Regions from separate parts of the Shewanella sp. SM87 genome, predicted to be linked through region 2. Evidence: predicted binding sites of a transcription regulator. Region 2 holds the regulator's gene; the other holds the start of a gene.

Region 1 (14,963 bases), on a different contig from region 2:
TCATCGTGCCGCCGAAAGGATTGTAACGACCCGCATCAATTTCACGTTGCAAATAATCTGTTCTTACCCAGCCTTGGCTGCGATCACCCGTTTGAGTCGACTCACTGCGACCTTTTTGAACAGAAGCTTCCCAATCCCACTCTTTTACTACACCGCGTAAACCAGCAACTAAACGTAAACTATCGGATTCAATATCCCAACGTCGCGCCCCCGCATCAACCGTACGGAAGCGACCAATTTCAATATCTTTCCCCCAAGGATTATTCGGGTGAGATCCAGGTACAGTTAAACCAGCATCCTCGTCAAGTGGTGTCGGTGCTCCACCTGCGATTGAGGTATTGTGCTGCGCCGCTAACTCTAAAAATGCTGTTAAATCATCATTAAAATGATAGTCAAATTGGCCAATAGCCCCTACGCGCTCCGCAGCCGGCGCAACAAAATTGTATGAGCCGTACTCAAATAAACAACTTCCACTCGCGGTTGCACTATCAGCAGGACAAGCAGGATCGATAGTTTTAACACCATCAACATAGAAATACCCAGGAAAACCACGGGAAGAACGAAAATCTTCACCACCATAAGGTGATTGATTTGAAACACCAAAACGTCCTAAATCAGTCGCAGCTAAAGTATCATTTTTGAAATAGTCGAGGATAACCGATGCGCTACCCTTATCGGACTTCATCCCCCACACCATATTCGCTGTAGTTTCATCGTAGCCAGTGCCTGAAGCATCACCGTAGCCAAGATTGACCTCAATGCCTTCAATGTCTTTTTTCAGAACTATGTTAACCACACCCGCGATCGCATCAGAACCATAAATAGCCGATGCACCGTCCTTCAGTATGTCGATACGTTCAATAGCTGATACCGGAATATTATTGATATCAACAAAGGAATTAGTGATACCTTCGGCAAAAGCACTCGCCGCAACACGACGACCGTTAATTAACACTAAGGTCGCATCTGGGCCTAAACCACGTAGACTGATAGATGCGCCGCCGTTGGCGGTTGAATCTTGACTGTTTCCTCGGGTAGAAAACGCGCCAGCACCATTGGCAGGCATGCGTTCAAGTAATTGCTGCAGGTTATCAAATCCCATATTGGCAATATCGTCTTTACTGATCGATTGAATAGGGGAAGGGCCTTCAATATCGGTACGTTTAATACGGGAACCCGTTACTTCAATACGTTCAACTTTTTCTGCACCTTTATCGGCAGCATGGGCCACTGTTGGCGCACATGCCATAGCAATTGCGATTGCACAAGCACTGGGTAGAATCTGAGGTCTGTTCATACATTTCCCTTGTTTTATTTATCTCATTAAAATTATTTTAACAATAAGAAAACCCTAAATTAACAATACACAAGGTAATGAGTTACAAACCAAAGTCAATGGCAGAGAAATAAAAGTTAAACTTTTGTTACATTTGAGACAGTGTATTTTCCTCATACGAGAATCAAAGAACGTCTAGGCACTAAAAATTCAACCTACAAGACAAGTCGCAGTATTTGAATATCAGAATTTAAGGAAGAAAGATGGAAGACAAGATTATTTATCAAGCAGAGTTTGAAACCCATTTAGGTTGGTATTGGTTGCTTTCAGGCGCCGCCTATTTCAGCCTAAGCATAATAGGTATTCCCTTGTTATTACTTTGGTTTCCAATCGGGCTCTGGGGGACTCGCCGCTATATTCGCAATATGAGTGCCGAGCTCACCAGCAATAAACTTATTGTCAGGAGGGGCATATTAACTCGTACTGAAAACACAGTGCCTTTGGACAAAATTACCGATATGGCATTGATCCAAGGCCCAATTATGCGCCTATTTGGTCTGCATAAACTCACGGTAGAAACCGCAGGCCAATCGGGCGCAGGCGCATTGATAAGCTTAGTCGGCATAGTCGATGCGCCTCGATTTAGAGCCCGCGTATTAGAACAAAAAGAACGGCTTACCCAACCCTTGCACCCAACAATCCCATCGGCACAGCCAGATAATACGCTATTACAAATCGTAGTCGAAATGGCTGCAAGCTTAAAACGCATTGAAACTTTACTCAGCCAAAAATTAAACAGATAAATTGAATAAAACGACTTTTAGTTCAATCACTTTACCTTTAATGTTGAGCCACTCACTTAGCGTTAGCGCGGCTTTAACATGAGCGCAGCCTTAGCATGAGGGCTTATTCGATTCCCCAGATTAATTTTCAACAGGCATTTTTAATAACGACATGACAGAATCTTCAGTAACTTCTCCTTCATCCTCTTGGATGACACACCTAACTCTCGGCATTAAAGCCATGGGCCCAGGTGTTCTTATGGCCGCAGCGGCGATTGGCGCATCCCATTTAGTCGCCTCGACTCGGGCGGGCGCCGAATTTGGTTGGCAACTGGCTTGGGTTATTCTTGGGGTGAATTTACTTAAGTATCCCTTCTTTGCAGCTGGCGCACGCTACACAGCTGCCACAGGGGAGAGTCTACTGCACGGCTACCAAAAACAGGGCCGAGGTTACTTACTGCTGTTTACTGGGCTCAATGTGATCGCCGCCATTGCCAGTACTGCAGGGGTGTGCATGTTAACCGCCGCTATGTTGACCCAATTTATTCCGCTCCCCATCGATTGGTTAGCCCTACTGGTATTGCTGAGTTCATTGGCTTTACTGATTTTAGGCCATTATCAACTGCTTGATAGACTCACTAAGATCATCATGTTCGCCCTAACCTTAACCACCTTAATTGCCGTGGCCTTAGCTTGGGATCACGCTCAACCATTAGCGAGCAATTTTATCTCTCCTTCACCTTGGCAATGGGCCCATGTGGGATTTTTGGTCGCCATGATGGGTTGGATGCCAGCACCGATTGAAGTCAGCGCTTGGAATTCTCTCTGGTTGCTCGAAAAACAAAAAAGCCAGACGGTCACGAAAGCGCAGGCACTGCTCGACTTTAACTTAGGCTACATCATCACTGCGATCCTCGCGATCGTGTTTTTGTCCTTGGGCGCCTTAGTGATGCACGGCAGTGGCGAACACTTTTCAGATTCCGGTGCGCAGTTTGCTAATCAATTGATTAATCTTTACAGCCAAGTGATGGGCGGCGAGAGTCGTTATCTTATTGGTATTGTGGCATTTCTGTGTATTTTCAGCACAACAGTAACAGTGATCGATGGCTATAGCCGTACCTTAGATATGGGCTGGCAGTTACTCACCTCAAAGGCCAGTTCAGACAAACGTCTCACAGGGATCATGCTCGCCATCAGTGCCTTTGGCTTATTGCTGATCCTCTTCTTTAAAGGTGCACTCTTACCGTTACTCGAGTTTGTGATGATCTTGGCCTTTATGACCACAGTCATTTTTGCTTGGTTAAATTACCGCTTAATGACCAGCAAACAGCTTCCCGAGACAGACAGATATGGGACTAAGATGAAACTACTCTCTTGGTTTGGCCTAATTTATCTACTGATTTTCGCAGCACTGTTTATCTATTGGTACAACATCATTAAAGGTTAATTGCCAGAATGTTTATGCCGGAGTAATAAATGGCCTTAACTAACTGCCATTAAATTCCCGCTGAATTCTGCAATTAAGGTGGTTTGGGTATATAATGCGGGCTCTTAAACCAGATAGCGCAGCCGCGCCAAGAGATGACCATGATTAATAATGATATTTTGCGCCGTTTGCGCTTCGTGTTTGATTTTAGCAATGCAAAAATGATTAAAATTTTTGCTAAAGCTGGAAGAGAAGTGCCTGTCGAAGAGATGATTGATCTTCTACGTAAAGAAGAGGAAGAAGGTTATAAAGCTTGTAACGACACGACCTTATGTCAGTTTTTAGATGGTCTTATCATAGAGAAGCGCGGTCTACGTGAAGGTGCAGAAATTCCAGCGCCCGTTTCACGTTTAAACAACAACCTCATCTTTAAAAAGCTGAGAGTTGCCCTCGAAATGCGTGAAGAAGACATAGTAGCAGCTTTGGCTTTAGCCGAAGTGAAAATGTCAAAATCAGAGCTAAGCGCCCTGTTCCGCAATCCAGACCACAAGAATTTTAAAGAGTGTGGCGATCAAATACTGCGTAACTTTATCCGCGGCTTATCACTTAAGTATCGCGGCGTATAACGCTAAACTTATGACATAAAACGCAGCTTAGGCTGCGTTTTTTTATATCCGTTTTTATCTACACCTGAGCTTGTTTGGATATAAACAAGACCTTAACAATTCCATCTCAACAACCTCAGAAATCCTGTTTAAAACAGCTGACTTTTTTACTGCTGCAAAAAAAACCACAAATACCTCGTTCCACGGACAACAAAGATCACATTTCATGATAACCTTACGTGACTTACAGCACGTATTGACCACTTAAACAATAACTCAAAAGGTTACCCATGGACGATAATAAACGCCCCCTCTATCTTCCGTTTGCAGGACCTGCCATTCTTGAAGCCCCACTGATTAACAAGGGCAGTGCATTTTCTGAAGAAGAGCGTATTTTCTTTAACCTCGAAGGCTTAGTCCCCTATGCCATTGAAACGATTGAGGAGCAGGCTTCTCGCGCCTACGATCAATTTAGAAGTTTCAATAACGACTTAGACAAGCACATTTACCTACGTAATATCCAAGACACAAACGAGACCTTATTTTATCGTTTAGTGCAAAATAACATCAGCGAGATGATGCCCATCATCTATACGCCGACAGTAGGTTTAGCTTGTGAACGTTTCTCGAAAAACTATCGCCGCAACCGTGGTTTGTTTATCTCCTATCCGAACAAAGATAGGATCGATGACATCCTCAATAACTCGACTCGTCAAAAAGTTAAAATCATAGTAGTCACTGATGGTGAACGTATTTTAGGCCTTGGCGATCAAGGTATTGGCGGCATGGGGATCCCTATCGGTAAGCTGTCACTCTACACTAGCTGTGGCGGTATCAGTCCGGCTTATACCCTGCCTATTACCTTAGATGTAGGTACAGATAATCCGCAGTTGTTAGAAGATCCTATGTATATGGGTTGGCGCCATCCACGCATCGGTGGTGAAGAATACGCCGAGTTTATCGAAGCCTTTATGCAAGCTGTACATGTGCGTTGGCCGGATACTTTGATCCAGTTCGAAGACTTTGCCCAAAAGAATGCCATGCCGATCCTAGAGCGTTATAAGGATCGCTATTGCTGCTTTAACGATGATATTCAAGGCACTGCTGCGGTTGCCGTTGGTTGCTTGCTCGCCGCGTGTAAGGCTGCGGGCACTGAATTGAATCAACAACGTATCGCCTTCCTCGGTGCTGGTAGTGCCGGTTGCGGTATTGCCGAAGCTATCGTGGCACAAATGGTGTCTGAAGGGATCAGCGACGAGCAAGCTCGCACTCAAGTGTGTATGGTTGACCGTTGGGGCTTATTGCTCGACAACATGCCTAACCTGTTGCCATTCCAGCAAAAATTGGCGCAGAAATGCACCAACATCCAAAATTGGAGCAATTTCAGCGACAATATTTCACTGCTCGATGTGGTTAACAACGCCAAGCCGACAGTGTTGATTGGGGTATCTGGCGTTCCGGGTCTCTTCACCGAAGAAATCATCCGTGCTATGCACAGCCATTGTGCTCGCCCGATTATTTTCCCTATGTCGAACCCCACCAGCCGCGTAGAAGCGACACCGAAGGACATTTTGCATTGGACCTCAGGTCAAGCACTCGTCGCTACGGGCAGCCCATTCGAGCCTGTGGTTGTCGATGGTGAAACCTATGAAATAGCCCAGTGCAACAACAGCTTTATCTTCCCAGGTATTGGCTTAGGCGTATTAGCTTCAGGCGCACGTCATGTATCCGATGCCATGTTGATGGCTTCAAGTCGCGCACTTGCCGAATGTTCGCCACTGGCAATCGATGGTACAGGTCCACTACTGCCTAAACTCGAAGATATCCATGCTGTGAGTAAGCATATTGCTTTCGCCGTAGGTAAAGTCGCAGTTGAACAAGGGTTAACGCTGCCAATGAGCGATGAGATCTTACAGCAGTCGATTGAAGGCAATTTCTGGAGTCCAGAATATCGCCGCTACAAACGCACTTCGTTCTAAGCATAGCGTTGCCGCGACTCAAGTTGCAGTAGAGCAGCTTAGTTGAGCGTTTGTGCTAGCCAGCAAAAAGCCCGTTACTTTGCAGTAACGGGCTTTTTCATTTCAGGCACAGTTTTTCATTTCAATAGAACACTAAGGTGCCATCACCTGTTTAAAGCTATTGAGCAAAGCGCGATCGGTACGCGCTTTCTTCAACTTACGTAGGCTTTCTTTGAGCGATTCATCGGCTAAGCGCGTAAAAATACCGTTATATTCTTGCTCTTGGATTGCACTATCAGTATCGGCTTGCTCAGAAATTTCTTGGGCGACACGACTCAATTGCAACCAAGCATTAGCAATATAGAAACCGTGGAATGCGGCTTGTTCCATTAGATTACGTGCACTGGCAGGTAAAGATGCCCAAGCTTGGCTAAATTTACCTTCCCTGTCTTCCAACAGTTCGGCACACAAACCTTGGTACGCTGCTAATAAGTCACCCGGTAATTTAGCCATTGGTAACACTTTATTCGCAACATTGTAAGAAATCTGCTCGGCAGTTTCACGGTAAACAGCTGATAATTCGCTCATAAAAAATCTCGATTAACATTCATTCAAAAAATAGACTTAAAACTGACCACTCACATATAAACCATAAACGCCGTTACCCGCTATCGGCGTGACAGTAATACCTTCATAGGGCTGAGTAAAATACCAACCCGCTAGCGCGCCAATCGCCGCGCCAGCTAACACATCCTCGAGGTAATGTTGGTCGCTCGCCACTCGGGTGTAGCCCACATAAGATGCGGCAACATAGGCAGGTAAACCATATTGCCAACCATAGCGCTGCTGAATAAACGTCGCCGCCATAAAGCTGTCTGAGGTATGACCCGATGGAAACGAATCATCGCCACTATCGTCTGGCCTGTCTTTACTCACACTATACTTAAGACCTTCAACAATTAACCGACTCGACACCGCTGCCTGAATTAACTGCCAACTACCATCATAACCCTCTTCATAAAACAAGGTCGCACCCATCGCAGTAGCGGGTAATAATAAATGCAATACATCGCCAGAGGTTTCTAAATCTGAGCCTGCCCAACTAGTGCCACTCATCATGAATAATGCAGCACAGAGTAATTTCTTCAAGGGTGATTCCTTTGTGGGATAATAACCAAGGCGGAGTTTATACCTTGATCATTAACCGAATGCAAAATTGCTATACATCTATATTAAAAATGAACAAACAAGTTATGCTAAGCTAATAATTAGCTATTGATTTTAATTCGAACAGGAATCTTTTTTGCTACATCAACTTAGGTATTTATCATTCTCCTTATTGCTGCTTCTACTGCCGCTCAGCAACGCTATGGCAGAAGAAAAGACTCAGGTTGATAAAATATTTGCAAGATTTGAAAGCGGCGTCCCTATGACCCGTGAAGAAATCGAAAGCAATCTAGCGTTATTAAGCAAACTAATTTCGACTGACGATGTCACCCGTCATGAAAAGCTACAACTGCTCAAATGCTGGGATCAGAATACAGAAAACGACACAGCTATTGCACTGGCACTTAAAAATACTAACCAAGCACTGAGCAATATTCCGCCAACCGCCTCCCCCCATTTCATTACCGACCTCACGCTCTGCCACTCTTGGTTTCTGCAATTAAGTGGTGATATGGATGGCGCGATGGAAGGCTATAATCTCAGTGTTAAACGTGCCTATGAGCATGAAGACCTTAAGCTAATAGCCGACTCGCGCAGCATTCGCGGCGCACTTTACTCTTATATTGGCGATTTTTCTGCGGCATTAGACGATCTCGTCACAGCGCAAGATCTCTATGAATCACTCAATTTAAGCGGTTGGGCTAACATTAACCTTGCCGATGTTGCTACCAGTTTTAGACGTTATGGCGATCCCCAAAGTGCAATCCGCTATTACACCAAACTCAAAGCTCTCTATCTAAAAAACAATAACCAAGAACAGGCAATGTATGTCAACTCGGACATTGGCCTTGCCTTAGATGAACTCGGTGAACATCAACAGGCCGTAGATAATTTCTTAGTAAGTTATCAATACTTCAAGGAACATCAGCAGGAAAAAGTGGCAGCAACTATGGCAACGAATATTGCCTACAGCTTAATCAAACTCAATCGTCTAAACGAAGCCGAAAAGTATTTAATCGAAGCCGATACTGTTATTAATGAAAAAGATCTGACCGATTACAGCTTCATGAAGCTTTTTATGGCCGATATAAAGTTTCAACAAGCTCGCTATAAAGAGGCGCTTACCGAACTTGAGCAAGGGGAAAAAGCCTTTCGCACTCTGCAGAATAATCGGGGACTCACTCAACTGCTGCAGCTTAAAAGTAACATATATGTGGCTATGAATGATTTATCTGCCGCCTACGGAGCGCTGCAAGAATTTGTTACCCTAACAAAAAAAGTCGATGGCAATTCTCTCTCCCATCATACGACAGAATTAAAGGTCAAGTTTGATACCAGTCGGATTGAATCTGAAAATCAACGCTTGATTGAAAACCAAAACCTTAAAGAACAAGAGCTCGCGCTACTCGAAAAGAACAAATCACTGCAACACATTATCCTATTACTAGCGGGCTTTATCCTGACGATAGTGTCTATATTCGCTTATAAACAAGTACATAGAAATCGCCAACTGCAAGTTATTGCCCTCACAGATTACCTTACCAAACTCCCTAATCGTCGGCATATTTATGCCCAAGCCGCGAAATATTTTCAGCAAGCCTTAAAACATCAAAGCCCTTTTTCAGTGATTATTTTTGATGCGGATCACTTCAAAAAAATCAACGATAACTTCGGCCATGAATTAGGCGATCGCGCCCTTATGACCATTGCAAATGCAGGCCGAGCCTTATCGGGTAATAAAGATCTCGTTGGCCGCATCGGTGGTGAAGAGTTTTTAATCCTATTGCCTAACACTGATGCCACAGGTGCGTTAGCGCTGGCGCATCAATTGCAGAACCATATTAGCCGCCTTAGCGCACAGAATTTACCAGCAGAACTCAAATTAACCGTTAGTGCTGGTGTCGCCACTTTAGAACCACAAAATAATACGGAAGATGCATATCAAGATAAAGATTTTGCCACCCTGCTAAAGCGGGCCGACAATGCTCTTTATGAGGCTAAAAATGCGGGCAGAAATTGTTTGAAATCAGCCAAGAATGAGGCTTTAAGAGAGAATTAAACGGCCTTATGCCAAAACACTTGATGTTGTAATGGCGGTGGCAAAGTGCCAAACCATGTCTGATACAGACGACTAAATTCACCTGAGTCTTTCATTTTCTCAAGCTCTGTTTGCCAACTGATAACGGTTTCCGCCGACGTCCCTTTAGAAAAAGCTAAATAGAGATTAATCTCCGATACCACAAACACTTGGCGGATATCTGTCTCACTCGCGCCAACCTCTTCGAGTATCTGCTTTACCGCAAGATCCGCTTGGCACCAAAAACGAATTCGAGAAAACAGCAACTGTTTCGCCGATTGCTGCGGAAAACTCGCCACCAGCAAATTATCCACGCCCGCTTGTTGTAGCAACTGCGCACCCGCCGATTCCCGATAAACCCCCACAATATCTGTCGATTGAAGTTCAGCAAGTTGATCGAGAGCGATGGGATCTGCCGCCCTTGCGTACAATGCAATTTTGCTGGTCGCAATAGGACCGATAAAATCGAACTGCTCAGCTCGCTCATCATTAATTGACGTAGCAAAAAGTAAAACGTTCGCAGAGGTATTGGCAATTGAATACGCCCGAGCCCAAGGTAACACATCGATTTTTTCACTCTGACCCAGTCTTGATTGCAAGGTATTGACTAAGTCCACCGCAAAACCTTGCGGCACACCATTTTGCTCGTAACTCATGGGAGGCCAAGCTTCGGTCACCAATTTCAACTTGTCAGGCGCCGCAAAAACAAGATTAGGCATCAGGCCTAATAAGCTCATCGCAAGAAAACACGCCCTAAGGGGAAACGCACTCAGCATACGAATACCAAACGATAAACATTAGACCTAATCATAGACTCAATCCCAACTGCAAATAAACAAATACCCCAAAGAAAATATCGCCTCACGCCCCCTTCTGAGTAAACTCGTCCTCAATAAGTGAAAACTGCTATCATATTGCCACCTAGCCAAGAGCCTCGCTGCAATCAATTCATGTCAACTTTAGCCAATCAAACCCCAAGCCAATCCTATGCCAGCATGCTGTCGCGGCTCGCTCTTCAAATTAAAACGTGGGGAAAAGCACTCGGATTTGCGCAGGTTGGCATTTGCGATACGGATTTAACCGCTGAAGAAGCCAAACTCCAAGCATGGCTAGACAAAGGTTTTCATGGCGAAATGGCCTATATGGCTACCCATGGCATGATGCGCGCTCGCCCGCAAGAACTGCATCCGGGCACAGTGCGGGTGATCTCCGTACGGATGGACTATTTACCACCCGAAGCTGGCTTTGCAACGAATCTCACCGATCCCAACTTAGGTTATATTTCCCGTTATGCAGGAGGTCGCGACTACCACAAGTTGATCCGCGCTCGACTTAAAAAGCTGGGAGATCAAATCAGTGCAGAGCTAGTTTCTCTCGGTTTCGATGCCGCTGACTTTCGCCCCTTTGTTGACTCAGCACCAGTACTTGAGCGCCCCTTAGCCGAAAAAGCCGGTATAGGCTGGACAGGTAAACACTCACTCATACTCAACCATGAAGCTGGCAGTTGGTTCTTTTTAGGTGAGCTACTGATCAATTTGCCGCTACCAGTGGATATTCCCATTCAAGAAGGCTGTAACACTTGTGTCGCCTGCATTACCTCCTGCCCAACGGGTGCAATCGTAGAACCTTATGTAGTCGATGGCAGACGCTGTATTTCCTATCTCACCATTGAACTGCAGGGCGCTATTCCTGAAGAATTTAGGCCACTCATGGGCAATCGCATCTATGGCTGCGATGATTGCCAACTCGCGTGTCCCATCAATCGCCAAGCGCCGCTGACTGAAGAAACTGACTTTCATATTCGTCCGCAGTTAAAGCAACCTGACCTTCTCAGCCTTTTTGCTTGGAGCGAGGCCGAGTTTCTTAAACAAACTGAAGGCAGCGCCATTCGTCGCATTGGACATAAACGTTGGCTACGTAATATTGCAGTAGCACTGGGTAACGCTCCCGCAAGCCCAAGCATTGTTGCCGCACTTAACGCCCGCAATCACAGCGAAGATATCGATGAGATAGTGCGTGAGCATATTGAATGGGCGCTTAATGCCCAGCAATCGCGCCTTGCTGAAAGCGCTGCAACTGAACAACAAAAAGCCCGCCGCAAAACCGAACGTATGGTGCGCATTATCGAAAAAGGCTTACCGCGAGATGCTTAAGTCAGTCGGCAATAAATAAAAGACAACGGATGCATAAGCATCCGCTGTTACTAATTCAACAAACTCAATAAGCTCAGTAAAAAAATATTTCACTCAAGCATAATATTAACCAAGGCGGCGACGTAGTTCTCGCGTGGCATCGACCATGTTTTTCAGTGCGGGTTCGACTTCATCCCAAGTACGGGTTTTTAGGCCACAATCTGGATTGACCCACAGCTGACGTACGGGCACTTTTTGCGCCGCTTTCTCGATTAAGTGCACCATGGCCTCCACACTTGGGGTGTTTGGCGAGTGAATGTCATACACACCTGGGCCGATTTCATTGGGATATTCAAAATCTTCAAAGGCGTTGAGTAACTCCATCCGTGAACGCGAAGTCTCGATAGTAATCACATCGGCATCCATGGCGGCAATCGCGGCAATAGTGTCGTTAAACTCGCTGTAACACATGTGGGTGTGGATTTGAGTCTCATCAATCACCCCAGCAGCGCTGAGTTTAAAGGCATTCACCGCCCAATCTAAATAGGCTTGCCACTCACTTTGTTTCAATGGCAGACCTTCACGGAAGGCGGGCTCATCGATTTGTATAATGCCAATGCCGGCATTTTGTAAATCCACCACTTCATCACGAATCGCCAGCGCCAGCTGAGTCGCAATCACATCGCGGCCGATATCTTCACGGGCGAATGACCAATGCAGAATCGTCACAGGGCCAGTCAGCATGCCTTTTACAGGCTTGTCGGTGAGACTTTGGGCAAACTCGGCCCAATCAACCGTCATCGCCTTTGGACGACTAACATCACCATAGATCAACGGCGGCTTAACACAGCGTGAACCATAGCTTTGCACCCAACCATTTTTGGTAAAGCCAACGCCCGCAAGCTGCTCACCAAAGTATTCCACCATATCGTTGCGCTCGGCCTCACCATGAACCAGCACATCGATACCGAGTTTAAGCTGGCGGTCGATAGTATCGCGGGTGACTTGTTGTAATTGCTCTGTATATTGTGCATCACTCAGATCGCCCTTGCGCCAACGACTGCGTAGTCCACGGATTGCAGGTGTTTGTGGGAAGGAGCCAATGGTGGTGGTCGGCAACAGAGGTAAACGGTATTTCTGCTGCTGCACTGCTTGGCGTACGGTGAAATCACTGACGCGCTCATAATCGGCAGATGTCAACGCGGCAACGCGGGCAATCACTTGACTGTCGGCAGCCTGCGCTTTCGCCTCGCGGCGCGCCAAACTGGTTTGCACAATCTCTTTTGCCGCGATAGATTCAGGTGCCAGTAGCAATTGGCGCACATTGGCCAGTTCAAGTAATTTTTGCTTCGCAAACGCGAGTTGTTGACGCAGCGCGGGCTCAAGCGTGGCTTCCACATCTAAATCCACAGGGCTGTGCAGGAGTGAGCAAGAAGTACCGATCCACAAGCGATCTCCGAGATCACGGGCAACCGCGCCTATGCGTTCGGCAATCAAATCCGCCTCTGCCGCCCACACGTTGCGACCATTGACCACACCCACCGACAAAATTTGATCTCGACCAAGCGCATGGGCAAAGACTGCCAATTGATCCGGCGCTGTGACTAAATCGACATGCAACCCCGCGACCGGCAAGGCCGATACCAGCGCTTGATGGTGTGCGATACCGCCGTAATAACTGGTAAGAAGGATCTTCACCTTCGCAGTGCTGAGGGCTTGATACGCCTCAGTCATCGCCGCTTGCCATTCGCCATCCAATTCCAATGCGAGAATGGGCTCATCGAGCTGTACCCATTGCACTCCCAGAGCAGCAAAACGCACCAAAATGTCAGCATAAGCAGCTAATAAATTGGGTAATAAGCTTAACTTATCAAACTCTTGGCCCACGGTTTTAGCAAGGAACAAGTAGCTAACAGGGCCGAGTAGCACAGGTTTTGCTTTATAACCTAAGGACTGCGCTTCGCTAACTTCATCAAAGAACTGCTCATAGGCAATCGAAAACTCTTGGTTTTGGCTGAGCTCAGGTACCAGATAGTGATAGTTAGTATTGAAATACTTGGTCATTTCAGAGGCTGGCGCATCTTGGCCCGTTGGCGCTCTGCCGCGGGCAACACGGAATAAAGTATCGAGATCGATTGCCCCTTCACCACGATGACGATCAGGAATGGCATTTAAAGTCGCGCTTAAGGTCAGCACTTGATCATAAAAGGCAAAATCACCTACGGGAACTTGCTCAATGCCAGCAGCAGCTTGCCACTGCCAATGGGTGCGGCGAAGTTCACTCGCCACTTCACGTAATTGTGCCTGAGTGCTCTCACCACGCCAGTATTTTTCTAAGGCAAATTTCAATTCACGACGACGCCCAATACGGGGAAACCCAAGACTATTTAATTGCATACTCTATCTTCCTTTATTTGAGATAAGCCATATTCGGCACTTACACCCACCAGATTGTTTTCTCTTGGCACTTTTCAGCACTTCAGCCTGATAAATAACAATGGGCGTCTGGACGTCTAGAAGTTTATTGTGTTAGTCTCTATTCCAGCAACCGAATTGATTTCAAGCACAACATGAGCGAAATTCACTTGGAGTGAACATGATCGAACTAAGACACCTGCGAACCTTAATGGCCCTGAAAGAAAGCGGCAGTTTGGCGGGCGCAGCCAAAAAACGTTTTGTCACTCAATCCGCCCTCTCCCACCAGATTAAGGAGCTGGAGCAAAGGATTAACTCGCCCATTTTTGTGCGTAAGAGTAAGCCACTGTCATTCACCCAAGAAGGTGCACGCCTGCTGCATCTGGCCGAAGAAATTTTGCCTAAGGTGTTAGAAACCGAGACAGATTTGAAGAATGGGCTGGAAACCGAAACCAATCAGTTGCGTGTCGGCATTGAGTGCCATAGCTGTTTTCGCTGGTTAATGCCTGTAATGGAGCAATTTAGGCAAGATCATCCGGCAGCCGAGTTAGACTTGTCGAGCCGTCATCTGTTCGACTCGCTCAATGCCTTAGAAATGGGTGAACTGGATATTGTATTAACCTCAGATCCTGTGCCTGGGCATTCACTCGCCTACCAGCATTTGTTTGATTTTGAAGTGAAGTTAGTGGTTGCTAAGGATCATCCTTTAGCGAAAGAAGCCTATGTCACCCCTAAGCAATTAGCACACTTGCCTATTATCAGTTATCCAGTGCCGTTGACGCGTTTAGACATTTATCGCCACTTTTTAGAGCCTGCGGGCATAGAGGCGGGCGAGCAAAAAACCTGTGATTTAACAATGATGTTATTGCAACGCATCGCCTGTAAAGACGGCATAGCCGCACTGCCAAGCTGGTCGATTAATGAAGGACATGGACTGAGTCTCGCTACGGTAAAACTCGGCCAAGAAGGTCTGAAACGACCGCTATTTGGTGCCTATCGCCGCCACAGTGCTAACTCTGCATTGATCCAAAATTGGTTACAACTGGTGGCGAGGGAAGGTTTATCCCGCCAGCAGAAGACGAATTAATGCGGGTGAAATTGACTAAAAAAGCCTGCGAATGCATA
Region 2 (14,963 bases):
TTGAGTCTAGCGGGCGTAAGGATTTGCAAGGGAATCAGGCGCTAACACTCAGTGCTGAGCATGATGGAGGGCTGCTGTTCTGCGGACGAACTAATGTTGAAGGGCTGTATTTTAGCGCGCTGATGTGCGAGTTTATGACGTAGCTGCAGCCGACAAGACCATCAAGCCAAATATCCAATGGAGGGAATATGAGCACAAGTCAGCATGTACAGAATGATAATCAACGAGAGCTAGTATTAGAGCGGATTATCGATGCGCCGCCAGAAAAGCTGTTCCGCGCGTGGACCGAGCCAGAACTCCTTAAAATTTGGTTTACGCCAAGGCCGTGGACTGTGGCTAGCGCGAGCTTAGATGTGCGTGCCGGTGGTTCAAATGTGATCGTGATGCGCAGCCCTGAGGGACAGGATTTCCCGAATCGTGGCGTGTATCTCGAGGTGGTTGAGAATGAGCGCATCGTATTTACCGATGCCTTTACTGAGGCTTGGGTGCCGTCCGATAAAGCTTTTATGACGGCAACTATTACTTTTGAACCTGTGGACGGCAAGACCAAGTACACTGCGCGGGTGCTGCATTGGAATAGCGAAGATAGGCAGAATCATGAGGATATGGGGTTTTATCAGGGGTGGTCTAAGGCGACCGATCAGCTTGAGGAACTCATCGCGAGCATTTAGCCGGTGAGTCTCAAGCCTCGTATCAGAGAGTAAACAATAAGCAGTATCTAGCCCAATTGCCCTGCATATTTTATTGTTGGGGATTGGGCAGGATTAGAGGTGTTATGTCGTCACAGAAAGAAGTGCCACAGCTTACACAATCACAGCTTGCGCCATCGCAACTCGCGCAAAGCGCTGCTTTGCAGGGCAATAGTTTTTTATCAAAACAGTTCAATGGTTTGTCGGAATTAGCCCAAGATCTACAGGGCATCGAGTTCGAGGATTGCTGCTTTCAAGATTGCCATTTTAGCGAGAGCACTTTCCGTAAATGCAAGTTTATCGATTGCCGCTTTGTGCGTTGCAACTTAAGTTTAGTGAAAGTGCCCCAGTGTCAGTTCAGCGGGGTGGAGTTTGAAGAATGTAAGTTAGTCGGTATTGATTGGACCCGCGCCGCGTGGTCACGTTTATCCTTTGCCGCGCCCTTTTCCTTTAAGCAATGCATCTTAAATGATTGCTCATTTTTAGGTTTGTCCCTCGATGAAATTATCATCGAAGAGTGCAAGGCCCACGATGTCGATTTTCGCGAGGGCAGTTTTAATCAAGCCAATTTCACCTACACGGATTTTAGTCATAGTCTGTTTGGCCGAACTCAATTATTGGAGACGGATTTCAGCGAGGCATCCAATTACGATATCGACATTTTTAACAATAAAATCAAAGGCGCTAAGTTTAGCCGTGACGAAGCGATTCGGCTGCTCAACTGCCTTGATATAGAATTAATGGATTAAGGATTGTGGTAGGTTTTTACTCAGCTTTTCACTCAGCATAGTGATGCTCATTCCACGAGTGTTATCGCAATTTACTGAAATATCTGTTTGTTTTTGAAGCCGCCATTTGTCCCATCTGGCGGCTTTTTCTATCCGTTTTTTAAGACCTATTGATCTTATTCACGTATTTCAAGGTCAGTCTTAGGTTTTAGTTGCGGTAGATCACACCGAGCTTCCCCATGTGGTTTACCACAATACCCACCTACCTCTTTCGGGATAACAATCTCTGTGGATGAGCAGTGTATTCAGCGTATGCCGTGTATTTTGAAGATATGGTGGCGCTGTTTTAACGCTTTATAACTAAAAAAGTAATCAAATCAGTGAGCAAACCTCTGCTCGATGGCGTCCAATGTGGCGACTGACGGGTGGGATGAGCGTGATGGAGGTAACCATGATTGAGCTTAATAGGCGAACCTTTTTAAAGGGAGCAGGAGCGAGCAGCGCCACGTGTGCGCTGGCCAGTCTGCTGCCGGGCAGCTTAGCGGCATTAGAGAATAAGCAGCTAAAGGGCATGGGCAAAGACATTGCCAGTATTTGTGAAATGTGTTCGACTCGCTGCCCGATTTCGGCGCGGGTGATTGAGGGCAAAAACGTCTTCATTAGTGGCAACAAGGCCGCTAAATCCTTTGGCGGTAAAGTGTGTGCCCGAGGCGGCGCAGGCCATAGCTTACTGTACGATCCACAGCGTATCGTTAAACCGTTAAAGCGGGTCGGTGAGCGCGGCGAAGGCAAATGGGCCGAGATCAGTTGGGATGAAGCTTATAAATTAATCGCTGAAAACCTCAATAAAATCAAAAAAGAACATGGCCCAGAGGCCGTGGCATTCTCGTCAAAATCGGGCTCACAAGAAAAGCATTTGTTTCACCTTGCGACCGCCTTTGGTAGTCCAAATACTTTTACCCACGCGTCGACTTGCCCCGGCGGTTATGAAATTGCCGCTAAGGCTATTTTTGGCACTAAGGTCAAACGAGATTTAAGTAACTCTAAATACATCATTAACTTCGGCCATAACCTGTACGAAGGCATCAATATGTCCGAAACCCGCGGCATGATGGCGGCGCAAATGGACAAAGGTGCCAAGCTGGTGGTGTTCGAGCCAAGATTCTCCGTCGTGGCCGATAAAGCTGATGAATGGTATGCCATTCGCCCCGGTACCGACGTAGCCGTCGCCTTGGCGTTATGCCATGTATTGATTGAAGATAATCTTTACGACAAGGCATTTGTCGCGCGCTATGTGGAAGGCTTCGAAGCCTTTGCCGCCGAAGTGAAAGCTTATACCCCTGAATGGGCTGAAACCATCTCCGATGTGCCTGCCAAAGACATTCGTCGTATCGCCCACGAATATGCCGCTAAAGCGCCCCATGCTGTGGTCGATTTTGGTCACAGAGCCACCTTTACCACCGAAGAGTTTGAGATGCGCCGCGCCCTGTACGCCGCCAACGTCTTGATTGGTAATATTGAGCGTAAGGGCGGGATTTATATCGGCCAGAAACCCGGTGATTACAACAAGCTTGCCGGTGAAGCGGTTGCGCCAGTATTGGCAAAACCTGGCGTGAAAGACATGCCAAAACCAGCAGCGAAACGTATCGATCAGGTGGAAGAGCAGTACGCCATGATGTGGACATCGGGCGGCGTTTACCAAACCATTCTCGATGCCACGTTAAGCGCTGTTCCTTACCAGTTACACGGCTGGGTGATGTCACGCACTAACCCAATGCAAACCATGACAGACAGAGCGCGCGTTGTTGAAGCGATGAAAAAGCTCGACTTTATCGCCGTGTGTGATGTGTATATCAGCGAAACCGCCGCCTATGCGGACGTGATTTTACCTGAATCGACTTATCTTGAACGTGATGAAGAAATTGCTGATAAGTCAGGTAAAAATCCGGCCTATTATGTGCGCCAACGGGTCGTTGAAACCTTAGGTGATACTAAGCCTTCTTGGCAGATCTTTAAGGATGTGGGTGTGGCTATGGGCCTTGGCGAGTTCTATCCATGGGAAAACATGGAAACCCTGCAAATGCTGCAGGTGAACCGCGACACTGACCTGCTGCGCCGGATCAAAGACGAAGGTTTCGTGAGCTTCGGTAAGCCAATTATGTTGTGCGAGCCTAAGATGGTTGCCGAGTTTATTAAGGCATACCCCAATGCGCGACCTGCCGATGAAGACGGCACTTACGCCAGTGCACTGACCTTTAAAACCCCGAGTGGCAAGATTGAACTCACTTCCGCGAAAGTCGAAGCCATGGCACCGGGCCGTGGGGTGATCAAGTTCCGCGAAGTGAATCTTAAAAAAGCAGATGAGCTGTACTTTATCCAAGGCAAAGTGGCGGTGCACACCAATGGCGCAACCCACAATGTGCCTATGCTCGCTAACCTGATGTCGGATAACGCTGTGTGGGTTCACCCTGTTACTGCGGGCAAGTTAGGGATCAGCAATGGCGACCCAATCCGCCTCACCAGCAGTGTTGGCACAGAAGAAGGCCATGCCTTAGTCACGCCGGGCATTCGCCAAGATACTGTGTTTGCTTACATGGGCTTTGGTTCTAAAAACAAAGAGTTGGTCAGAGCAACGGGCAAAGGTATCCACTGCGGTAACTTACTGCCGCACGTTACTGCTCCTGTGTGTGGCATGACAGTGCACACCACGGGCGTCACGCTGGCAAAGCGCTAATCGGAGGCTTAAATGAATAAACGATATGTAATGGTGCACGACGAGAATAAGTGCATCGGCTGCCAAGCCTGTAACGTGGCGTGTCGCAGTGAAAATGGCGTACCCGAAGGCGTAACTCGTCTGCAAGTGCGTGTGGAAGGCCCCTTTGGTGAGATGCCCAATCTGCATTTCAAATATCACAGGGTATCTTGCCAGCAATGTGAAGATGCACCCTGCGTTAAGGTGTGCCCAACGGGTGCGGCCTATGTGGGTGAAGACGGCATTATCTCTATCCATATCGAGAAGTGTGTCGGCTGTATGTACTGTGTGGCAGCGTGCCCTTATAAAGTGCGCTTTATGAACCCAGAAACCAAGGCGGCGGATAAGTGTAACTTCTGTAAAGACAGTCGTTTAGCACGGGGCGAAGAGCCGGCGTGTGTGACTGTGTGTCCAACCGATGCCTTAGTGTTTGGTGATGCTAATGATCCGCAGAGTGAAGTGGCCATCATGCTCAACACTAAAATCACTTACCAAGATAAAACCCATTTGGGCACTAAACCTAGGGTATATCGCGTTCCTACCAAAAGAGGGGGGATTTGATTATGAACAATACTTGGGGCGACATGGCGCAATATGATCCTGTCACTTGGCACTGGGTCATCGCCGTTTACTTGTTTATGGCGGGGTTATCCGCGGGCAGTTTATTGATTGGCATTGGTTTACGCTGGGCGAATAAGGAACTCAGCGCGGGAGCTGAAAGCAGCATTCTTAAGGCGGCAGCCATTATTGGGCCTGTGGCAATTAGCTTAGGTTTAGCTTGCTTAGTGTTTGACTTAACCAAACCATTCCACTTTTGGCTGATCTTAATTCACTATAACTTCCAGTCTGTGATGGCAATCGGGGTGCTGGCGCTGCTGGCGTATTCTCCCTTAGCTTTTGCGTACGCCATTATTGTGCTGCGGGATGACTTACCAAAATGGGGTTTGGGTTTCCTAACACCTATCGCTAAGTTACTTATGCCATTTCGAAGGCTGATTGAAGTATTGTTGTTTGTCCTCGCCATTGGCGTAGGGGCTTACACTGGCTTCTTAATTTCGGCGATGAATGCCTATCCTATGCTCAACACTGCGGTGCTGCCTGCGCTGTTTTTAGTGTCAGGTCTATCGGCGGGCGCTGCGGCAAATGCGGTACTGGCGTTGCTGATGTTTAAGACTGACAGCCACGACAAAACTTTAGTGAAGATGCACGGTTTAGAATTGCCTGTGATGGCGATTGAAATCCTGTTCCTGTTCATGTTGTTCTGCGCCTTGTACTTCAAGGGTGGCGCGGCGGCAGCGGCCTTAGCATCGTTAACTTCTGGGCTATGGGCAAGCGTGTTCTGGATAGGTGTTGTCGGTATTGGCTTTGGTATTCCATTGCTGTTTATGCTGCTACCCACCGCGACTCGCCACACTAAGGGCGCGATGATCATGGTGGCTTGTGCGAGCTTAACGGGCGTACTCGCCTTAAGACACTTTATTGTGTACGCAGGGCAAAGCTATTTAAGCTGAGTGTAAGCTGGTTTTACATATTGATAGATAAAGAAAAAGCACTGGCAATGTCAGTGCTTTTTTATTGTTTGAATCTTGAGAAGGTTTGCCAGTACAAGCGGGACGCTTATTGGGGTAATAACTCGATAACCGACTTCACCGTTAGCACTAAGGCACTGATACTGCACAGGACTAACGTCGCCATCTTTGTCTTCTCTTTATCGACACGGCCTACTAATCGCCCTGCGACTAAGTAACCTAAAATCACTGAGGGGAGCAGCATCAACGACAGCCACAGATGTTTTAATTCTAATAAGCCAGTGATCGCTAAAATGATCAATGCAATCATGGAGCTAAAAATGAAGAAGGCCGACAGGGCAGCACGAAACTGCGAGGCATCTTTGCCTGCCAATAAAATCGCCATCGGCGGGCCACCAATCGCGGCGATATTGCCGAAGATCCCTGAAACCACGCCCGCACCGAAGAGGGTTTTCTTATTCACTGGCAGGCTGAATTTATACAGGCTGAGGATCACTGCGACAGTCACAATGGCGGCGATGGATAAACCGAGTATGGGTTGAGGCGCAAACAGCAATAAACTCGCGCCGATAAAACCGCCGGGCACGCGACCTAGGAGCGCATATTGCAAGCCATTGAATTCTAAGTGGCCGCGTTCACGCACTAAGGTCAGCAGGGCGATGGAGAAACCCATAGCAATAACAGGCGCAGGTACAAGTTGTGGATCGACGATATACAGCAAAGGACTGGCGACAACCGCAAGCCCAAACCCAATCAGACTTTGGGTTAAGGCGCCCAGAAACACGACCAGCGAGGCTAAGGCGAGTGTCTGTGGATCTATCATAGAAAACATAGGATTTCCTATATCCCAAACCAACTCAAGATGGTGAAATTTAAAGTTTGAAGTCGCTTGGGTATAAACAAAAAGGGATCGTTAACGATCCCTATTGATGAGCACTGTGATATGACTTTGAAAGCGACGAGTCGCTATTCCATGTCTTCCCACTCGATTCCCATTTGATCCATCAACAACTTGGCTTCGGCGGGAATGCTGTCTGGGTTATCTTTTGACAGATCTTCATCGTTGGGCAATGGCTGGCCAGTGTAGGCGTGCAAAAATGCCTCACACAACAGCTCGCTGTTGGTGGCGTGACGCAAATTATTGACCTGACGACGAGTACGTTCGTCCGTGAGGACCTTAAGCACTTTGAGCGGAATAGACACAGTAATTTTTTTTACTTGTTCATTCTTCTTGCCATGTTCAGCATAGGGGCTGATGTATTCCCCATTCCATTCAGTCATTGACTCACCTGTTATAACGCTAAATTCGGGGCAGATTTTAAACCCTTACAAAGAACAGTCAAATTATTGCTACTATTTCTTTGTGATTGCAAACAGATTTCTTTATGTTCAGACGTCTAAACGTCTTCACGCCTATTGACGATGGCGTTGGGCTTAGGTACATTTAGACGTCCAGACATCTCTATCAGTCTACCGAATTTAGGAGTCCCCCCATGGCAGAGCGTCAATTAGCCACACTGGCAGTGCGTCAGGGTATCGAAAGCGATACTCAATATGGCGCAGTTGTGCCACCGATTTATTTGTCGACTAATTACGCCTTCGATGGTCATAAAAATCCCCGCGAATTCGATTACAGTCGTTCAGGCAACCCAACGCGCTGCATTTTAGGCGAAGCATTAGCGCAATTAGAAAAGGGGGCGACTGGCATAGTGACATGTACTGGCATGGCGGCCATCACCTTAGTGACTACTTTGCTCGGCCCCGATGACCTATTGGTCGTGCCCCACGATTGTTACGGCGGTTCCTACCGTTTATTTACCAACTTGGCGAAGAAAGGCCAGTTTAAGCTCATTGTGGTCGACCAAACCGACAGCCAAGCGTTAGCCGGCGCCATTGCGCAGAATCCTAAGATGGTGTGGCTCGAAACCCCATCGAACCCGTTATTGCGTGTGGTGGATATCGAAGCCATTGCTAAGGCGAGCCATGGTGTCGGCGCGCTGGTGGTGGTCGATAACACTTTTTTATCGCCAATATTGCAACAACCCCTATTGTTAGGCGCGGATATCGTTATCCACTCCACCACTAAATATATCAATGGTCATAGCGATGTGGTCGGCGGCGCTGTGGTCGCCAAAGACGCGCAAATCGGCGAAAGCTTACATTGGTGGTCGAACACTCTAGGCTTAACGGGGTCGGCCTTCGACAGTTATCTGACCCTGCGCGGCCTACGTACCTTAGCGGTGCGTATTCGCGAGCATCAAACCAATGCCCAGCGTATTATTGAGGTATTAACGCAAAGCCCTGTGGTGAGCAAAGTCTATTATCCAGGTCTTGCGGATCACCCAGGTCACGCCATTGCGGCCAAGCAACAACAGGGCTTTGGCGCTATGCTGAGCTTTGAGCTCAAAGGCGGCGAGGCCGAAGTGGTGGCCTTTTTAGGTGCACTCAGCTTATTTAGTGTGGCGGAAAGTTTAGGTGGCGTCGAAAGTTTAGTGGCAGTGCCCGCCACTATGACCCACAGAGCCATGGAGCCGCAGGCGCGCTTCGAGGCTGGTATTAAGGACACCCTATTGCGTCTATCGGTGGGTATTGAAGATGCCGCCGATTTAGTTGCAGATATTCAAGCAGGATTAGCCGCCGTTGCGGCTTGTCAGTAGAGGAATAATAGATGGCACGTTGTCACTTACATAAATTTGGTGGCTCCAGTTTAGCGGATGCCGATTGTTATCGTCGAGTCGCCCATATCCTGTTAACCCACGGTCATAGTGATGACCTCGTGGTGGTCTCTGCGGCGGGTAAAAGCACGAATTTCCTGTATAAATTATTAGCGCTGCGTGATGCGGGTCAGCTATGGCAAGAAGAATTACAAGTGCTGATCAGTTACCAACAGGGGTTGATTGAGCAGTTGTTGTCGAATGAACAAGCCCGAGATCTGCGTGAGCGTTTGGCCACTGATAAAGCGCAACTCATCAGCTTGTTGTCTTTAGATGAGCGCAACGAATACCAAATCAACCATGTGGTGAGCTTTGGCGAACGTTGGTCGGCACGTTTAATGGCGGCGCTGCTGCGCGAATCTGGCGTGGCAGCAAGCCATGTGGATGCCTGTTCAATTTTAGTGGCCGATGAAGCCGCTGTGCCACAAATTCGGGTACAGGAATCCCGCGCTAAAGTACAAGCCCTATTAGCTGCGCATCCCAATGAACGCTTAGTGATCACAGGATTTATCTGCGCTAACGAGCGTGGCGATACCTTATTACTTGGTCGTAATGGTTCAGATTTTAGTGCCAGCCTGATTGCGAGTCTCGCCGATATCGAGCGCGTGACTATTTGGACCGATGTGGAAGGGGTGTTCAACGCCGATCCTAATAAAATCAACGATGCCAAGTTACTGAAAAGCATGTCACTTGCCGAAGCCGATCGCCTAGCGCGTTTAGGCTCGCCAGTATTACATTCGCGCACTCTGCAGCCTTTGTTTAATACCGAAGTGAGTTTAGCGGTACGCTCAAGTTATGCATCCCACACCGACTTTACCTTGATCGCGCCCCACAGTTCGTCGGCGAGCGCACCTGTGGTGACTAACCTCAATGCTGTGGTCCTGTTCGGCTTTAAACTCACGGGTGAGTTAACCCGTTTATTAGATCTATTGATCGCCGCAGGTTTAACGCCATTGGCCCATTGGACCTCTGCCCATCAAAGGGTTGAACTTGCCTATACCGCTGAGAATCAAAAACAAGTTCAAAGATTACTCGATGCCGAAGCATTAGGGATCAGCGATCAGCAGATCAACACAGATTTTGGTTTAGTCGCATTAGTAAGTGCCGACGCCGAACATTATCGCCGCAGCTTCGCGCGTTTACTGAGCCGCGATGCTAAACCTTTGTTTAGTGGCGATTTAAGTTTAGTAACTTTAGTGCCCCAGTCGCAGGTGAATCTGTTAACCCAAAAGGTGCACCGCCGCTGCGCGGGTCCGCGTAAACGCATTGGCGTCTTGCTGCTCGGTGTGGGTAATATCGGTGAGGCTTGGATCGATCTGTTTAAGTCGGTTTCACCATCACTGGACCATGAACTCGAAGCCAGTGTTGAGTTAGTCGGTTTAGTCAGTTCGAGTAAAGCCTTGATTAAATCCACCGGCATTAATCTTGCCGCGTGGCAAACAGAGTTTAATACTGAAGCAACGCCTTGGCAGTATGAACATTTATTCGAGCAATTAGAGCAAGTTAACTGCGATGAGCTGGTGGCCTTAGATATCAGTGCCAGCGCCAGTTTGACGCTGCAATATCCAGAGCTATTCGAGCGTGGTATCCATGTGGTGAGCGCGAATAAACTCGCTGGCTCGGGTCCACTGCCTTTCTATCGAGAGTTAAAGCAGCAACTGGGTAATCGTCGCTTATTTTGGCGCTATAACGCCAGCTGTGGCGCAGGTTTACCCATCCAACATGCGCTAAATGATCTGCGTAACAGCGGTGATAGCGTTGAAGCGGTGGGCGGGATTTTCTCCGGCACCTTGTGTTGGTTGTTTGAGAAATACGATACTAGTAAGCCATTTTCAGAATTAGTGATTGAAGCCAGAGGCTTAGGTATTACTGAACCCGATCCCCGCGACGATCTCTCCGGCCGTGATATGCAGCGTAAACTGCTTATCTTAGCCCGTGAGATTGGCCTTGAAATCGAGCTTGAAGATATTGAGCTGCGCTCACTCGTACCAGCCGCTTTGGCGGATATTCCCTTAGATCAATTTCTCACCCGCATTGCTGAGTTAGATGCCGATCTGCTGCAACAATATGGTGCGGCGGCGGAGCAAAATAAGGTGCTCAGATATGTGGCATCCTTAGACAACAGCGGTCCAGAGCTTAAGGCCGAAGTGGGTTTGCAGTGGATTGATACCCATCACCCTTACGCTAACTTAACCCCTGGTGATAATGTGTTTGTGATCCGCAGTGTCTTCTACCAAGGTAATCCGCTGATCATCCGTGGACCGGGCGCAGGACGCGAAGTGACAGCGGCGGCGGTGCAGTCGGATCTGACCCAGATCTGTCGCGATCTGCTGCAGGAATAATGCGGTATCAAGCTTCTTAAAGGACTCATTCGAGTCCTTTTTTATTGGCTAGAATAAATCTATTGAATTAACCGAGATTAAATGCGGTTTATGGGTATTTTTGGGCTTGACTTACATCTCAGTTTCTCTAGTATATGGACATATAGACGTCCAAACGTCCATTTGAACTAATTCATACTAGCAAAGAGTAGCGCCAAGGGCGGTTGAGGAAATACACATGGCTTTTCATCACGCACAACATTCACAATCGCTGAATCAGAGCTTGTCTGAGCTTAATGGCGATATTAATGTTTCTTTTGAGTTTTTCCCGCCATCGACCCCCGAAATGGAACAGATACTGTGGAACTCTATCCGTCGTTTAGAGCCGCTGAATCCTAAGTTTGTGTCTGTGACTTACGGTGCTAACTCAGGTGTTCGCGACCGCACCCATGGCGTGATTGAACGTATCCAACAGGAAACCGACCTCGTTGCCGCACCGCACTTAACCTTAGTGGATGCCAGCGATGAAGAGTTATTAGAACTGGCCAAACATTACTGGAAATCGGGCATTCGTGACATAGTGGCACTGCGGGGTGATTTACCTGCGGGCAGCCCAAAGCCAACCCGTTTTGCGGTCGATTTAGTGCGTTTACTGCGCTCTGTGGCTGACTTTGATATTTCCGTTGCGGCCTATCCAGAAGTGCATCCCGATGCGAGTAATGCACAGGCGGATTTGATCAACCTTAAGCGTAAGATTGATGCGGGCGCTAGCCGTGCCATTACCCAATTTTTCTTCGATGTGGAATCTTACCTGCGTTTTCGTGATCGCTGCGTTGCCGCCGGTATCGACGTTGAAATTGTGCCGGGCATTTTACCTGTGACTAACTTTACCCAGCTAAAACGTTTCGCGGGCATGACCAATGTGTCGTTACCGAATTGGTTACATAAGCAATTCGACGGCCTAGAAAACGATGCGGGTACACGCCAATTGGTGGGGGCAAACGTGGCCATCGACATGGTGAAAGTGCTGTCCCGCGAAGGCGTGAAGGATTTCCATTTCTATACCTTAAATCGCGCCGAATTGACCTACGCGATTTGCCACACTTTAGGCGTGCGTCCTAAATAAAACCTTATAAAATAAGCTAATAAAAACGCCGCAGATAATGCGGCGTTTTGCTTTGTGTCAGTGGTGTATGTATTAGATCCTAAACTGTGCCAGTAGCAGTTGAAGGCGAGCCGCAAGCTGGGCAAGTTCGTCACCCGCCCGCGCAGTGTGCACCGCACTATTGGTTGTCGTCGTGGCAATATCGTTGATGTTATTGATGTTCTTGTTAATTTCTGCGGAAACAGCACATTGCTCATTTGCCGCGCTGGCGATCTGGATGTTCATCTGGCTAATGGTCGAAACCGCTTGGGTGATGGCCACGAGTTCTTCACCCGCTTGATTAACTTGGGCAACACAGCTTTGAGTAGTGCGTGAACTGGTTTCCATCGCCGAAACGGTAGATTTGGCTTTAAGCTGTAGCGCTTCAATCATTTTTTGAATTTCTGTGGTTGAAGCTTGAGTGCGAGTCGCAAGGGTGCGAACTTCATCGGCTACGACGGCGAATCCTCGTCCTTGCTCTCCGGCTCTGGCGGCCTCAATCGCGGCATTAAGCGCCAGCAAGTTGGTCTGTTCGGTAATATTGCGGATCACAACTAATACAGAATCAATTTCGGCAGTATTACGTTCGAGTTCATTAATGGCATTGGCGGCAGCGGCGATTTCTTCCGCTAATACAGCAATCGTCGCGACGACTTTTTGCACTACGAGTTTGCCTTGTTCGGTTGACTCATTGGCGTGATTGGCGGCATCGGCCGCATCGGTCGCATTGTGGGCAACCTCTTGAACAGTGGCGGCCATTTCATTCATTGCGGTGGCGACCTGTTCGGTTTCAAGATTCTGACGATTGGCCATCGATTGAGTTTCGTGGGTAATGCCCGACATCTCTTCCGCTGAGGTTGCGAGTAAACTCGTTGCATCAGACACTTGAGTTACTGTGTGGTGGATTTTCTCCACAAAACGGTTAAATGCCTGCGCTAACTCGGCGATTTCATCCTTACTCGTTATGGTAATTCGACGGGTTAAATCGCCTTCGCCTTCGGCGATGTCATTCATGGCTTGGGTTGTTTCTGCTATCGGGCGGGTAATGCCTTTAGCAATAAACCAAGCAATGGCAGTGCCGATTAACATTGCAGCGAAACCGATGAGAATCAACTTGAGGCGAATATCCGCCATAACTTGCTCTGAATGGCTTCTGTCCATCGCAATATCCAGTACCCCAAAGACTTGTCCCGAGTAATCTTTTATAGCGTGGCGATACAAAGCGAAGGTTTTGCCCTCTAAGCTAATAGTGCGAATCACTTCATTGCCTTGCATCACGCTATTGAGCTCATTTATGGCCTGAATATCGGGCGTGAACGTGGCGCCAAATGCTTTAAAATCCGCGCCATTGGGCAACAATAGTGCGATTTCAGCTTGATAAGCATCTTTAAAACTGTCGAAGAAAGGTTGTCCAAATGACATACCAAATTCCACTGAGCCTGTGTGTTGGCCTTGATAACCCATGGGCACTAAACCGCGAATCCCTAAACCTTCAACACCATATTCCAAACCGTTTAAGGGCTGTTTTGTGGTGTTGGTTTCCACAATGGTTTTACGAATGGCAGTGAGATCATCACCGAATTTTTCGGGGCGATGTAATCGTAAAAAAGAGGTTGCTGGTGGCGTATGAAACTGAAATTGTTGTACGTCGAAATCTTGCTTAAGCTTGGCAAACAGCGGCAGAGTACGGTCTTTTAGTGCGGGGCGATCCCGTTCGGCGAAGTTACTTTGGATTTCTGGCGTTAGTGAAACTATCGTTGCCATGGCCTGTGCGAGTTTACCGGATGAGGCTATGTTGGCTACCGCAGTTTCGTACAGTTTATGCAGTTCTCTTTGCTCTGATTCTTTCACCTGACTGCTGAATTCCGACAGGACTAGCAGCATGATAAAGCTCATCATGGCCAACAGTAATAGACATATCCCAACCACAATCCTCGTACTAATTTTTAAATTCACCAAAGCCAACCTCCCAGTTCACTTCATCAGTCTGATTTATCTTTTTAATATTATAGAGATACGGCTGATTATATTTGAGATAGCGCCAGCCTTTTGGATTATTTGTTTCCCAATGCGACATTTTTGCGCCATAGGACACAGAAAATTTTTTATATGAGCACATTTACTTAGCCTGCTAACTAAGTATAATGCTTAGCACGCTAACTAAGTGGGTGAGCAAGATGCAAAAAGAATTAGAGCGACTAAAAGAGTTATCACTGGCGGAGCATTTAGGCCGTCTGCATCGATTGTGGCGTACCGTGGCCGATGTTGAGCTGGCACCTTTAGGATTAACTCATCCCCGTTGGACTGCCCTTTGGAAACTGCTGCGTTTAGGCGACAGTGTTAGCCAAAAAGTGTTGGCCGATGCCTTAGAAATTGAATTGGCTTCGCTAATGCGTACCTTAGGGCAATTAGAAGAGCAAGGTTTAGTCGAGCGTCATTGTTGTGACAAAGATAAGCGGGCAAGGATTGTGAGTCTGACGCCAGCGGGATTAGATGTTTTAAAGCAAATGGAAGCGCGGATTATTCAAGTGCGCCGTGAGTTATTAGGCGGGATCAGTGCCGAAGAGTTGAGCGAATTTGAACGCATTATTAGCCTGATCAGCGACAACGCAAGCGCCAAATTAACCAAGGTTACAGACACCCTTTTGTGAGAAAGAAGATGACACCGGATCAACAGTTTGCCCGTTTAGTAAAATTTGCCATGTTTGGCTTTGTGATGGTTTTTGGCTATTTCATGCTGGCCGACACTATGATGCCATTGACGCCTCAAGCCATGGCGACCCGTGTAGTGACGAAAGTGACACCGCAGATCAGCGGTAAAATCCAGACCATAGCTGTAACCAATAACCAAGCGGTTGCCAAGGGTGATTTGTTGTTTCAAGTCGATCCCGCGCCCTATGAGTTAGCGGTATCGCAAGCTAAATTGGCCTTAGAGCAAGCCCGTCAAGATAATGCTGAGTTAGATGCTTCGCTACTGGCCGCTAAGGCCGAGGTCAATGCCAATAAAACCACCTCACAACAAAAACGCAGCGAGGCTAAACGTCTCGATTCCCTGTATGCCACCCATGGCGTATCGCAGCAGCAAA

Evidence for each region. The regulator MetJ, encoded in region 2, represses methionine synthesis genes. The targets are predictions, from matches to a motif close to TAGACGTCTAGACGTCTA.
Region 1: metE (5-methyltetrahydropteroyltriglutamate--homocysteine S-methyltransferase) is a predicted target of MetJ. The motif match lies at 13,930-13,947, and genes of this name have one in related genera.

What each region holds. Positions count from the first base shown of each region.
Region 1 is NZ_JAKKSC010000018.1:89,461-104,423, forward strand. It holds gene L5M11_RS15155 (TonB-dependent receptor) at 1-1,297, opposite strand, end outside; gene L5M11_RS15160 (PH domain-containing protein) at 1,540-2,079, shown strand; gene L5M11_RS15165 (Nramp family divalent metal transporter) at 2,231-3,505, shown strand; gene L5M11_RS15170 (DUF1456 family protein) at 3,646-4,110, shown strand; gene L5M11_RS15175 (NAD-dependent malic enzyme) at 4,380-6,068, shown strand; gene L5M11_RS15180 (DUF3069 domain-containing protein) at 6,201-6,635, opposite strand; gene L5M11_RS15185 (phosphatase PAP2 family protein) at 6,672-7,196, opposite strand; gene L5M11_RS15190 (diguanylate cyclase) at 7,417-9,273, shown strand; gene L5M11_RS15195 (substrate-binding periplasmic protein) at 9,270-10,067, opposite strand; gene queG (tRNA epoxyqueuosine(34) reductase QueG) at 10,242-11,444, shown strand; gene metE (5-methyltetrahydropteroyltriglutamate--homocysteine S-methyltransferase) at 11,550-13,820, opposite strand; gene L5M11_RS15210 (LysR family transcriptional regulator) at 14,020-14,925, shown strand.
Region 2 is NZ_JAKKSC010000047.1:4,585-19,547, reverse strand. It holds gene L5M11_RS22240 (SRPBCC family protein) at 189-671, shown strand; gene L5M11_RS22235 (pentapeptide repeat-containing protein) at 776-1,438, shown strand; gene phsA (thiosulfate reductase PhsA) at 1,869-4,151, shown strand; gene L5M11_RS22225 (4Fe-4S dicluster domain-containing protein) at 4,164-4,730, shown strand; gene nrfD (NrfD/PsrC family molybdoenzyme membrane anchor subunit) at 4,733-5,680, shown strand; gene L5M11_RS22215 (sulfite exporter TauE/SafE family protein) at 5,787-6,530, opposite strand; gene metJ (met regulon transcriptional regulator MetJ) at 6,665-6,979, opposite strand; gene metB (cystathionine gamma-synthase) at 7,192-8,355, shown strand; gene L5M11_RS22200 (bifunctional aspartate kinase/homoserine dehydrogenase II) at 8,367-10,754, shown strand; gene metF (methylenetetrahydrofolate reductase) at 10,972-11,859, shown strand; gene L5M11_RS22190 (methyl-accepting chemotaxis protein) at 11,932-13,833, opposite strand; gene slyA (transcriptional regulator SlyA) at 14,055-14,528, shown strand; gene L5M11_RS22180 (HlyD family secretion protein) at 14,537-14,963, shown strand, end outside.